One region of the Streptomyces sp. NPDC085460 genome, then DNA from elsewhere that is predicted to be linked to it. Evidence: riboswitches for the same ligand, from Rfam matches in the RefSeq annotation. Region 1 holds a riboswitch; each other region holds the start of a gene.
What was found. Region 1 has a riboswitch for cobalamin ahead of ACIGHB_RS12085 (energy-coupling factor ABC transporter permease). Riboswitches for the same ligand answer to the same signal wherever they lie in the genome.

Region 1 (2,190 bases):
CGCGCTGGTCCCGGCCGTGGCGGCGCTGCCCGAGTCCTTCGCGGCGGCGCGCGCCGCGGCCGGCGAGGGCGCGCTCGCGACGGTCCCGCTGCGCGCCCGCAAGGGCCGGGCCAGTTACCTCGGCGAGCGGTCGGTCGGCCACCAGGACCCGGGGGCGACCTCCTCGGCGCTGCTGTTCGCCGCGCTGGCGGAGGCGGCGGAGGAGGCGGCGGAGGGGGCGGCCGGATGAGCGGGGCGAGGGTCGGGATCGTGCTCGTCTCGCACAGTGCCGCCGTGGCGGCGGCGGTCGCGGAGCTGGCCCGGGGGCTCGCCGGCGGCGGCGACCTGGCACCGGTCGCGGCGGCGGGCGGCACGCCCGACGGCGGTCTCGGTACGAGCTCCGAGCTGATCGCCGCGGCGGCGAGGGACGTCGACGCGGGGGCCGGCGTGGCCGTCCTGGTGGACCTGGGCAGCGCGGTCCTGACGGTGAAGGCCCTCCTCGCGGAGGGCGACGAACTCCCGGAGGGCACCCGGCTCGTGGACGCCCCCTTCGTGGAGGGCGCGGTGGCCGCCCTGGTGACGGCGAGCGCCGGCGGCGGCCTGGACGCGGTGACGGCCGCGGCGTCGGAGGCGTACGCCTACCGCAAGGTCTGAGACGGGGAGAGGGGGCCGCCCCGGCTGGGTTCCACGCCGCCGGGGCGCCCTCGTCCGAGCAGCAGCAAGCACTAGGACGCGTTCCACGCTAGTGCGAGGGTCTGACAACGGGTCCCGCGCCACCGGGCCCGGCGAGGATGTCCGAGCGCGAGTGACCGACCCCGCATTGTGATGAAGCAGGTCAACACACTAATGTCACAGCGCCTTGGTGTTCGGGAAACCGGTGCAGTACCGGTGCGGCCCTCGCCACTGTGATCGGGAGGTCCGGCTCCTTCCCCTCGGGGAAGCCACTGCTCCGCCGCGGGAGACCGTCGCGGGGTGGGAAGGCGGAGTCGGGCGTCATGACCGTCAGCCAGGAGACCGGCCAGGGCGCGTTGTCCATCCACGAGGTGCTGGAGAGGGTCTCCCGATCATGCATATCGCCGAGGGGTATCTGCCCCCCGTCCATGCGGCCGCCTGGGGCGTCGCATCGGCTCCGTTCGTCGTCCACGGCGTCCGGGCGCTCACCCGCGAGGTGCGCGCCAACCCCGAGTCCACGCTGTTGCTCGGCGCCGCCGGCGCCTTCACGTTCGTCCTGTCCGCGCTCAAACTGCCGTCCGTGACGGGCAGTTGTTCCCATCCTACGGGTACGGGTCTGGGCGCCATACTGTTCCGGCCGCCGATCATGGCGGTGCTCGGCACCATCACGCTCCTGTTCCAGGCGCTGCTGCTCGCCCACGGCGGGCTGACCACGCTGGGGGCGAACGTCTTCTCGATGGCGATCGTCGGCCCCTGGGCGGGATACGGCGCCTACGTGCTGCTGAAGCGGTCCGGGGCGCCCCTGATGGTGAGCGTCTTCTTCGGCGCGTTCGTCGCCGACCTGTCCACCTACTGCGTGACCAGCGTCCAGCTGGCCGTCGCCTTCCCCGACCCGGGCAGCGGCATCGCCGGTTCGCTGGCGAAGTTCGGCTCCATCTTCGCGGTGACGCAGATCCCGCTCGCCGTGAGCGAGGGGCTGCTGACCGTCCTCGTGGTGCGGCTGCTCATGCAGGCCAGCAAGAGTGACCTGCTGCGTCTGGGCGTGCTCGCCCGGACGGAGCCGAAGCGACGCGAGGAGGCGGCGGCGTGATGAGCCGGAACGCGAAGATCAACACCCTGCTGCTCGCGCTCGTGGCGGTGCTCGCCGTCGTGCCGCTGGCGCTCGGGCTCGGCGACCACAAGGAGGAGCCGTTCGCCGGCGCCGACGCGGAGGCCGAGACGGCGATCACCGAGATCAAGCCGGACTACGAGCCGTGGTTCAGCCCGCTGTACGAGCCGCCGTCCGGCGAGATCGAGTCGGCGCTTTTCGCCCTCCAGGCGGCGCTGGGCGCCGGTGTCCTCGCGTACTACTTCGGGGTGCGGCGCGGCCGTCGGCAGGGCGAGGAGCGGGCGGCGGCCCGCGAGGAGAGCGGCGCACCCGGCGCGGAGGCGTAACCGCCGATGCTGCCGATCGACGCGGCGGCGCACAGCAGCCGCTGGCGCCGCCGCCATCCGGCGGAGAAGGCGGCGCTCGGTCTCGGTCTGACCCTGTGCGCGGTG
Region 2 (2,190 bases), on a different contig from region 1:
TCGGGGACTCGGCCCGGGAGGCGAGATCGGCCCGGTTGGCGGCCAGTTCGGCGGCGATGGCGTCGGTGCCCTGGGCGAGGCCGCGTGCGAGGGTGGCGATCTCCGCGGTCTTCTGCCGGGCGAAGGCGAGCCAGCGCCGGACCTGGGGGTCGATGTCGTTCTCGGCGGTCGCGTCGAGCGGGACGTGCAGGAGCGAGCAGGACGCCGCCACGTCGACGCGGTCGGCGAGACCGAGCAGGGTGGCGAGGGTGGCCAGGGACTTCTGGTAGTCGTTGATCCAGATGTTGCGGCCGTTGACGATGCCCGCGACCAGGCGCTTGCCAGGCAGTCCGCCGACCGCGGCGAGGTCGTCGAGGTTGGCGGCGGCGCGCTCGGTGAAGTCGAGGGCGAGGCCCTCCACGGGGGCTGAGGCGAGCACCTGGAGCGCGTCGCCGAGCCGGTCGAAGTAGGAGGCGACGAGCAGCTTGGGCCGGTCGGTGAGCGTGCCGAGATCGCGGTAGGCGCGGGCGGCGGCGTTCAGCTCGGCCGGAGTGCGGTCCTGGACGAGGGCGGGCTCGTCCAGCTGAACCCACTCGGCGCCCGCCGCGCGCAGGTCGGCGAGGACCTCGGCGTAGACGGGCAGCAGCCGGTCCAGGAGGGTCAGCGGGTCGAAGCCGGCGGCGACGCCGGGCGCGGGCTTGGCCAGCAGGAGGTAGGTGACCGGGCCGACGAGCACCGGGCGCGCCGCGTGCCCCAGGGCCAGGGCCTCCTTCAGCTCGGCGACCTGCCGGGAGGAGTCGGCGGTGAAGACGGTGTCGGGGCCGAGTTCGGGGACGAGGTAGTGGTAGTTGGTGTCGAACCACTTCGTCATCTCCAGGGGCGCCACGTCCTGCGTGCCCCGGGCCATGGCGAAGTAGCCGTCCAGGGCGTCGGCGGCCACGGCCTCCCGGTGCCGGGCGGGGATGGCGCCGACCATGACGCTGGTGTCCAGGACGTGGTCGTAGGACGAGAAGTCGCCGGTGGGCACCTCGGTGATGCCGGCGTCGGCCAGCTGCCGCCAGTTCGACCTGCGCAGCTCGGCGGCGGTGGCCCGGAGGGCGTCGGCGGTGACGCGGCCCTTCCAGTACCCCTCGATCGCCCTCTTCAGCTCACGGTTCGGACCCTGGCGGGGGTAGCCGTACACGGTGGCTCGAACTGCCGCGGTCGCGGGCTTCGCTGTCACGGAACTCTCCTTCGCGAGTTTGTGTCCGGAACATCCCGGCGGGGGACGCGGACGCGAAGGAATACGACGGAACGCGCGGCTCACGCCGCGGTGGAACACCGCACGTGCCGCTCGCCGTGTACGCCGACCCGCCCACGAGGTCACCGGAATGGCCGTGCGCGGAGTACGTCCGCGTACGGGCAACGGGCAGGTCTTCGGACTCGCGGGCACACCGGCCTCTGACGAGGCAGGCACCTACTGGCCGTCGCTTCCCAGGACCGTTCTCCGGTCCCAGTGCGTATGACGGCGGTCGTTCCCGCTCACCGCTGCGGGGCAGTCCCGGATTCCCACCGGGTTCCCTCTTACGACGTTCCCGCCTGGATGACGGGACGAACCAGCTGCGGACGCCACCCTAGCCGCGCACGAGCCCAGCGGTGACGAGATCCCACCATGCGGACGTCACCATGAGAACCGTCCCGGACCCGCACCACGTGGAGAGGGACCTCGCGGCACAGGCGCTGGTGATCCGGCTGGGTTCCGGCCGGCGGTTCACCGCCTACGCCGACGTCGAGCTGATCGACGCGCTCACGAAGGACCGGCCCGGCGCGCGTCGGTTCGTCGTCAACACCCTCGGGCCGCCGGCCGAAGTCGGCACAGCCCTGCGGCAGGCACGGCATCTCCGTACCGCAGTCGGAAAGGGAATCGTCAGCTCAGCAGCGCTCGGAGCCTGCGCCGGTCGGGCTTTCCCACGGACGTGTGGGGGATGTCGGCCAGCAGGTGGACCACGGTCGGTGCGTACTGGTCGCCTTTGCGGGCGGTGACGAAGGCATGGATCTCGTCGTGGGTGATGTCGTGGTCCCGGGCGGGCACCACGGCGGCGTGCACGTGCTCGGTCGCATCCTGGTCGGGCACGCTGAAGACGGCGCACTGGGCGACGGCCGGATGGGTCAGGAGCACCGCTTCGACCTCGCTCGGGTAGATGCCCCCGCCCGCCACCTTGATCATGTCGT
Region 3 (2,190 bases), on a different contig from region 1:
CCGGCGCAGCAGGGCGATCGCGGAGGCGGGGGTGTCGAGGCCGACGGCGTTGCCGATGCGGGAGTGCTTGGTCGGGTACGCGGAGAGGACGAGCGCCAGCTTCTTCTCGGCGTTCGGGATGTGCCGCAGGCGGGCGTGGCGGACGGCGATGCCGGCCACGCGGGCGGCGCGCTCGGCGTCGGCGACGTAGGCGGGCAGGCCGTCGGCGTCGATCTCCTTGAAGGAGAACGGCACGGTGATGAGCCGGCCGTCGAACTCGGGGACGGCGACCTGGCTGGCCGCGTCCAGCGGCGACAGGCCCTCGTCGTTCTCCTCCCAGTTCGCCCGCGAGCCGGTCAGGCACAGGGCCTGGAGCACCGGCACGTCGAGCGCGGCGAGCGCGCCCGCGTCCCACGCCTCCTCGTCTCCGCCGGCCTGCGCGGCGGCGGGCTTGGTGCCGCCGGCGGCGAGGACGGTGGTGACGATCGCGTCGGCGCCGCGCAGCACGGCGAGCAGCTCCTCCTCGGGGGCGCGCAGCGAGGCCACGTACAGCGGGAGGGCGCGGCCGCCCGCGTCCTCGATCGCGTCGCAGAGGGCGCCGACGAAGGCGGTGTTCCCGCTCATGTGGTGGGCGCGGTAGTAGAGCACGGCGACCGTCGGGCCCTCGGCGGAGCGGGCGGGGCGCTCCAGCGGGCCCCAGGTGGGGGCGGCGGCCGGGGCCTCGAAGCCGTGGCCGGTGAGCAGCACGGTGTCGGAGAGGAAGCGGGCCAGCTGCGCCAGGTTGGCGGGGCCGCCGTGGGCGAGGTAGGCGTGGGCCTCGGTGGCGACGCCGACGGGCACGGTGGAGGCGGCCATCAGCTGGGCGTCGGGCGCCTGTTCGCCGCTGAGCACGACGACCGGCTTTCCGGCGGCGAGGACCGCGTCGAGCCCTTCCTGCCAGGAGCGGACGCCGCCGAGGAGGCGGACGACGACGAGTTCGGCGCCGTCGAGCAGGCCGGGGAGGTCGTCGAGCGGGAGCCGGGAGGGGTTGGCGAAGCGGTACGGGACCGGGCCCTCGGGCGCGGCGGCGTTCGCCGCGCGGGCACTGAGCAGGTCGGTGTCGGAGTGCGACAGCAGCAGGAGCATGGCGAGGCTCAGGCCCTTCCTCGGGGTTGTCCGCGCCCCGGGTCATGGTGGATGGCGGGAGTTCCTGACTCACCCGGGGCCGTCGCCGGCTCGGGCTCACAGTGGCGGGACCGCGCCGGATTCTCACCGGGCTTCCTCCCCGGGGTCCTGGGACCCCATGCCGATCTGCATAGTAGATCGTGACGTCGGCGGGCCTAAGAGAGCCGGAGAGTCGGCCGGATCACACTCGGTGGCCGTCCGGTTTCCCGTGGGTATGCTCGCCGCCATGCCGCCGACCCCACCCAGCCCGCCCGAAGCGGGCGAACCTCGCATACGGGACCGAGGCGACGCGTGCCCGGGGGCGCTCCGGCTGCACGCCGCAGCCGACGGTTTCCTCGCCCGACTCCGCCTCCCCGCCGGACGGTTGACGCCACGTCAGCTCATGGCTCTGGCCGACGCGGCCGAGGAACTCGGCGACGGCGGCCTCTCGATCACCTCGCGCGGCAACGCCGAGCTGCGCGGTCTGGCCGAGGGCTGCGGCGGCCGGCTCGCCGCGCTCCTCGACGACGCGGTTCTGCTGCCCTCCCGCACCCACGAGCGGGTCCGGAACATCGTCGCCTCCCCCGCCTCGGGGCTCGACGGACTCGGCCACGCCGACGCGCAGTTGTGGGCCCGGGCCCTGGACGCGGCGCTCTGCGCGGAACCCCGCGCGGCGGCCCTCTCCGGCCGTTTCCTCTTCGTCCTCGACGACGGGCGCGGCGACGTCACCGGCCTCGGCGGCGATGTGAGCTTGGTCGCAGCACCGCACGGCGCCACGCTCCTGACGGCGGGCTCCACGGCCTTCCGGCTGACCCCCGCCGACGCCCCCGCCGCGCAGAACCCCACCACGGACCCCGCCGCCTCCGGCGTCCCCGCCGCCAGCCACGCCTCCTCCGCCTCCGCCTCCCGCGCCGCCACCGCCGCGCTCGCCTGCGCCCTCGCCTTCCTCGACGCCGCCGACGCCGCCGGCACCGGCGCCTGGCGCCCGCGCGAGCTCCCGCCCGGGCACGTCCCGGAGTGGGCCGGCGCCCTCGCCCGCGCGGGGATCACCGCGGAGCCCGTACCCCT
Region 4 (2,190 bases), on a different contig from region 1:
GTCGACACGGGGTCCCCGGCCCGGACCCCGTGGAGGACGTGCGCGAGAACCTCCGCGCCGCGCACCACCCGGGGGCCCGGCCGGTTGAAGTAGGCGGGCCCGTCCAGCACCCACACCGCGCCCGACCGTACCGCCGGCAGATCGTCCCAACCGGGGAGGGAGGTCAACAGGTCGCGCTCGCGCACGGTCCGTTCGGGCGGGAAGCCGCACGGCAGGACCAGGAGGACGTCGGGGCGGACAGCCTGGACGGCCTCCCATGTCATCGGCTTCGTGTGCTCTCCGGGAGCGGCGAGGAACGGTTCGCCGCCGGCGCAGGTGATCTGTTCGGGCACCCAGTGTCCCGCGGGCCACAGCGGATCGAGCCACTCGACCGCCACGACCCGGGGCCGGGGCCGGCCCGCCGTGAGGCCACGTACCGCGGCCAGCCGACCGCGCAGCTCCTCGCGCCGCCGCTCGGCCCGCTCACGCACGCCCAGGAGCTCACCGACCGTGACCAGGCAGTCCAGGACGTCGTCCAGGGTGCGGGGCTCCAGGCTGAGGACTCGGGAACCGCCGTCCAGGACGCGCACCGCGCGTGAGACAGCCTCGTAGGACACCGCGCAGACATCGCACAGGTCCTGCGTGAGCACGACATCGGGCGCGAGAGCGGCGAGAGCCCTGGCGTCGAGGGTGTAAAGCGAGGAGCCGCCGTGCGCCGCGCCGCCGACCGCCGCGGAGATCTCCCGGCTGGTCAGGTCCTCGGACGAGAACCCGGCGGTGGTGACCACCGGCACCCCGGCCACGTCCCGCGGCGGCCAGTCGCATTCATGGGTCCGTCCCACCAGGTCGGCGGCCAGCCCGAGCTCGGCCACGATGTCGGTCGCCGCGGGCAGCAAGGAGACGATGCGCATGGTCCGAGCCTATGGGGTTCCTCGCCGGTCACGCGGGCTCGCGCGGTCGACTGTCCAGACGTCCTGGCCGTGACGGGGTGGGGGTGGACTTACTAGGACGTCCAACTATATGTTCGTGACGAGCCCGCGGTGCAGGGAAGCCGGTGTGATTCCGGCGCGGTCCCGCCACTGTGACCGGGGAGTGTGCTCTTCCAGCAGGTCAGGCCACTGACGGAAACCATCCGTCGGGAAGGCCGGAGAGCATGCGCTGATCCGGGAGTCAGGATACCGGCCGTGGGGTGTTCCGTGTTGTCCACGAGGATGGAGCAGACACGCATGGCACCGGTACGTGACCACGGCCCTGGTGATCCGGCGGAGTACCCGAAACCCGAGGCCCTGTCCCCGCGTTCGTGACTCGACGAAGGCGTCCCCGCCTTCCCCTGTCCCGCGGCGGCACCCGCGTGCGCGCATCCCGATCGGTGCGTCCTCGCGGTCCTCGCCGCGCCTTCCTCGGATCCGTACCTGACGAGAGCAGGCTTCGATGGTCCGCGAACTCACCCATTTCATCGGCGGCAAGCACACCGTCGGCACGTCCGGTCTCTTCGCCGACGTGTACGACCCCAACACCGGCGCCGTCCAGGCCAGGGTTCCCCTGGCCGGGCGCGCCGACACCGAGGCGGCGATCGCCGACGCCGAGACGGCCCAGCAGGAGTGGGGCCGGTGGAATCCGCAGCGACGTGCCCGCGTCCTGCTGCGCTTCCTCCAACTCGTGGAGGGGGAGCGGGACTCCTTGGCCCGGCTGCTCTCCGCCGAACACGGCAAGACCGTCGCCGACGCGCACGGCGACCTTCAACGCGGCCTGGAGGTCGTCGAGTTCGCCGCCGGCATCCCGCACCTCCTCAAGGGAGAGTTCACCGACAACGCCGGCACCGGCATCGACGTCCACTCACTGCGCTCCCCGCTCGGCGTCGTCGCCGGGATCACCCCCTTCAACTTCCCGGCGATGATCCCGCTGTGGAAGGCCGCACCCGCCCTGGCCTGCGGCAACGCCTTCATCCTCAAGCCGTCCGAGCGCGACCCCTCGGTACCTCTGCGGCTCGCCGAGCTGTTCCTGGAGGCGGGCCTGCCGCCGGGCGTGCTGAACGTGGTCAACGGAGGCAAGGAGGCCGTCGACACGCTCCTCGAAGACCCCCGCGTCCAGGCTCTGGGCTTCGTCGGATCCACCCCGATCGCCGCGCACATCTACGCCACCGCCGCCGCGCACGGAAAGCGCGCCCAGTGCTTCGGCGGCGCCAAGAACCACATGATCGTGATGCCCGAC

Region 2: it holds a riboswitch for cobalamin, as region 1 does, so the genes downstream of both, metE (5-methyltetrahydropteroyltriglutamate--homocysteine S-methyltransferase) here and ACIGHB_RS12085 (energy-coupling factor ABC transporter permease) in region 1, are expected to answer to the same signal.
Region 3: it holds a riboswitch for cobalamin, as region 1 does, so the genes downstream of both, cobN (cobaltochelatase subunit CobN) here and ACIGHB_RS12085 (energy-coupling factor ABC transporter permease) in region 1, are expected to answer to the same signal.
Region 4: it holds a riboswitch for cobalamin, as region 1 does, so the genes downstream of both, ACIGHB_RS32655 (CoA-acylating methylmalonate-semialdehyde dehydrogenase) here and ACIGHB_RS12085 (energy-coupling factor ABC transporter permease) in region 1, are expected to answer to the same signal.

The regions. Positions count from the first base shown of each region.
Region 1 is NZ_JBITTO010000004.1:222,785-224,974, forward strand. It holds gene dhaL (dihydroxyacetone kinase subunit DhaL) at 1-229, shown strand, start outside; gene ACIGHB_RS12080 (PTS-dependent dihydroxyacetone kinase phosphotransferase subunit DhaM) at 226-633, shown strand; cobalamin riboswitch at 795-1,017, shown strand; gene ACIGHB_RS12085 (energy-coupling factor ABC transporter permease) at 1,046-1,741, shown strand; gene ACIGHB_RS12090 (energy-coupling factor ABC transporter substrate-binding protein) at 1,741-2,085, shown strand; gene cbiQ (cobalt ECF transporter T component CbiQ) at 2,092-2,190, shown strand, end outside.
Region 2 is NZ_JBITTO010000001.1:681,211-683,400, forward strand. It holds gene metE (5-methyltetrahydropteroyltriglutamate--homocysteine S-methyltransferase) at 1-1,201, opposite strand, end outside; cobalamin riboswitch at 1,369-1,594, opposite strand; gene ACIGHB_RS02930 (AMP-binding protein) at 1,886-2,190, opposite strand, start outside.
Region 3 is NZ_JBITTO010000003.1:306,733-308,922, forward strand. It holds gene cobN (cobaltochelatase subunit CobN) at 1-1,104, opposite strand, end outside; cobalamin riboswitch at 1,141-1,278, opposite strand; gene ACIGHB_RS09260 (cobalamin biosynthesis protein CobG) at 1,358-2,190, shown strand, end outside.
Region 4 is NZ_JBITTO010000019.1:25,263-27,452, forward strand. It holds gene ACIGHB_RS32650 (ABC transporter substrate-binding protein) at 1-890, opposite strand, end outside; cobalamin riboswitch at 1,001-1,181, shown strand; gene ACIGHB_RS32655 (CoA-acylating methylmalonate-semialdehyde dehydrogenase) at 1,411-2,190, shown strand, end outside.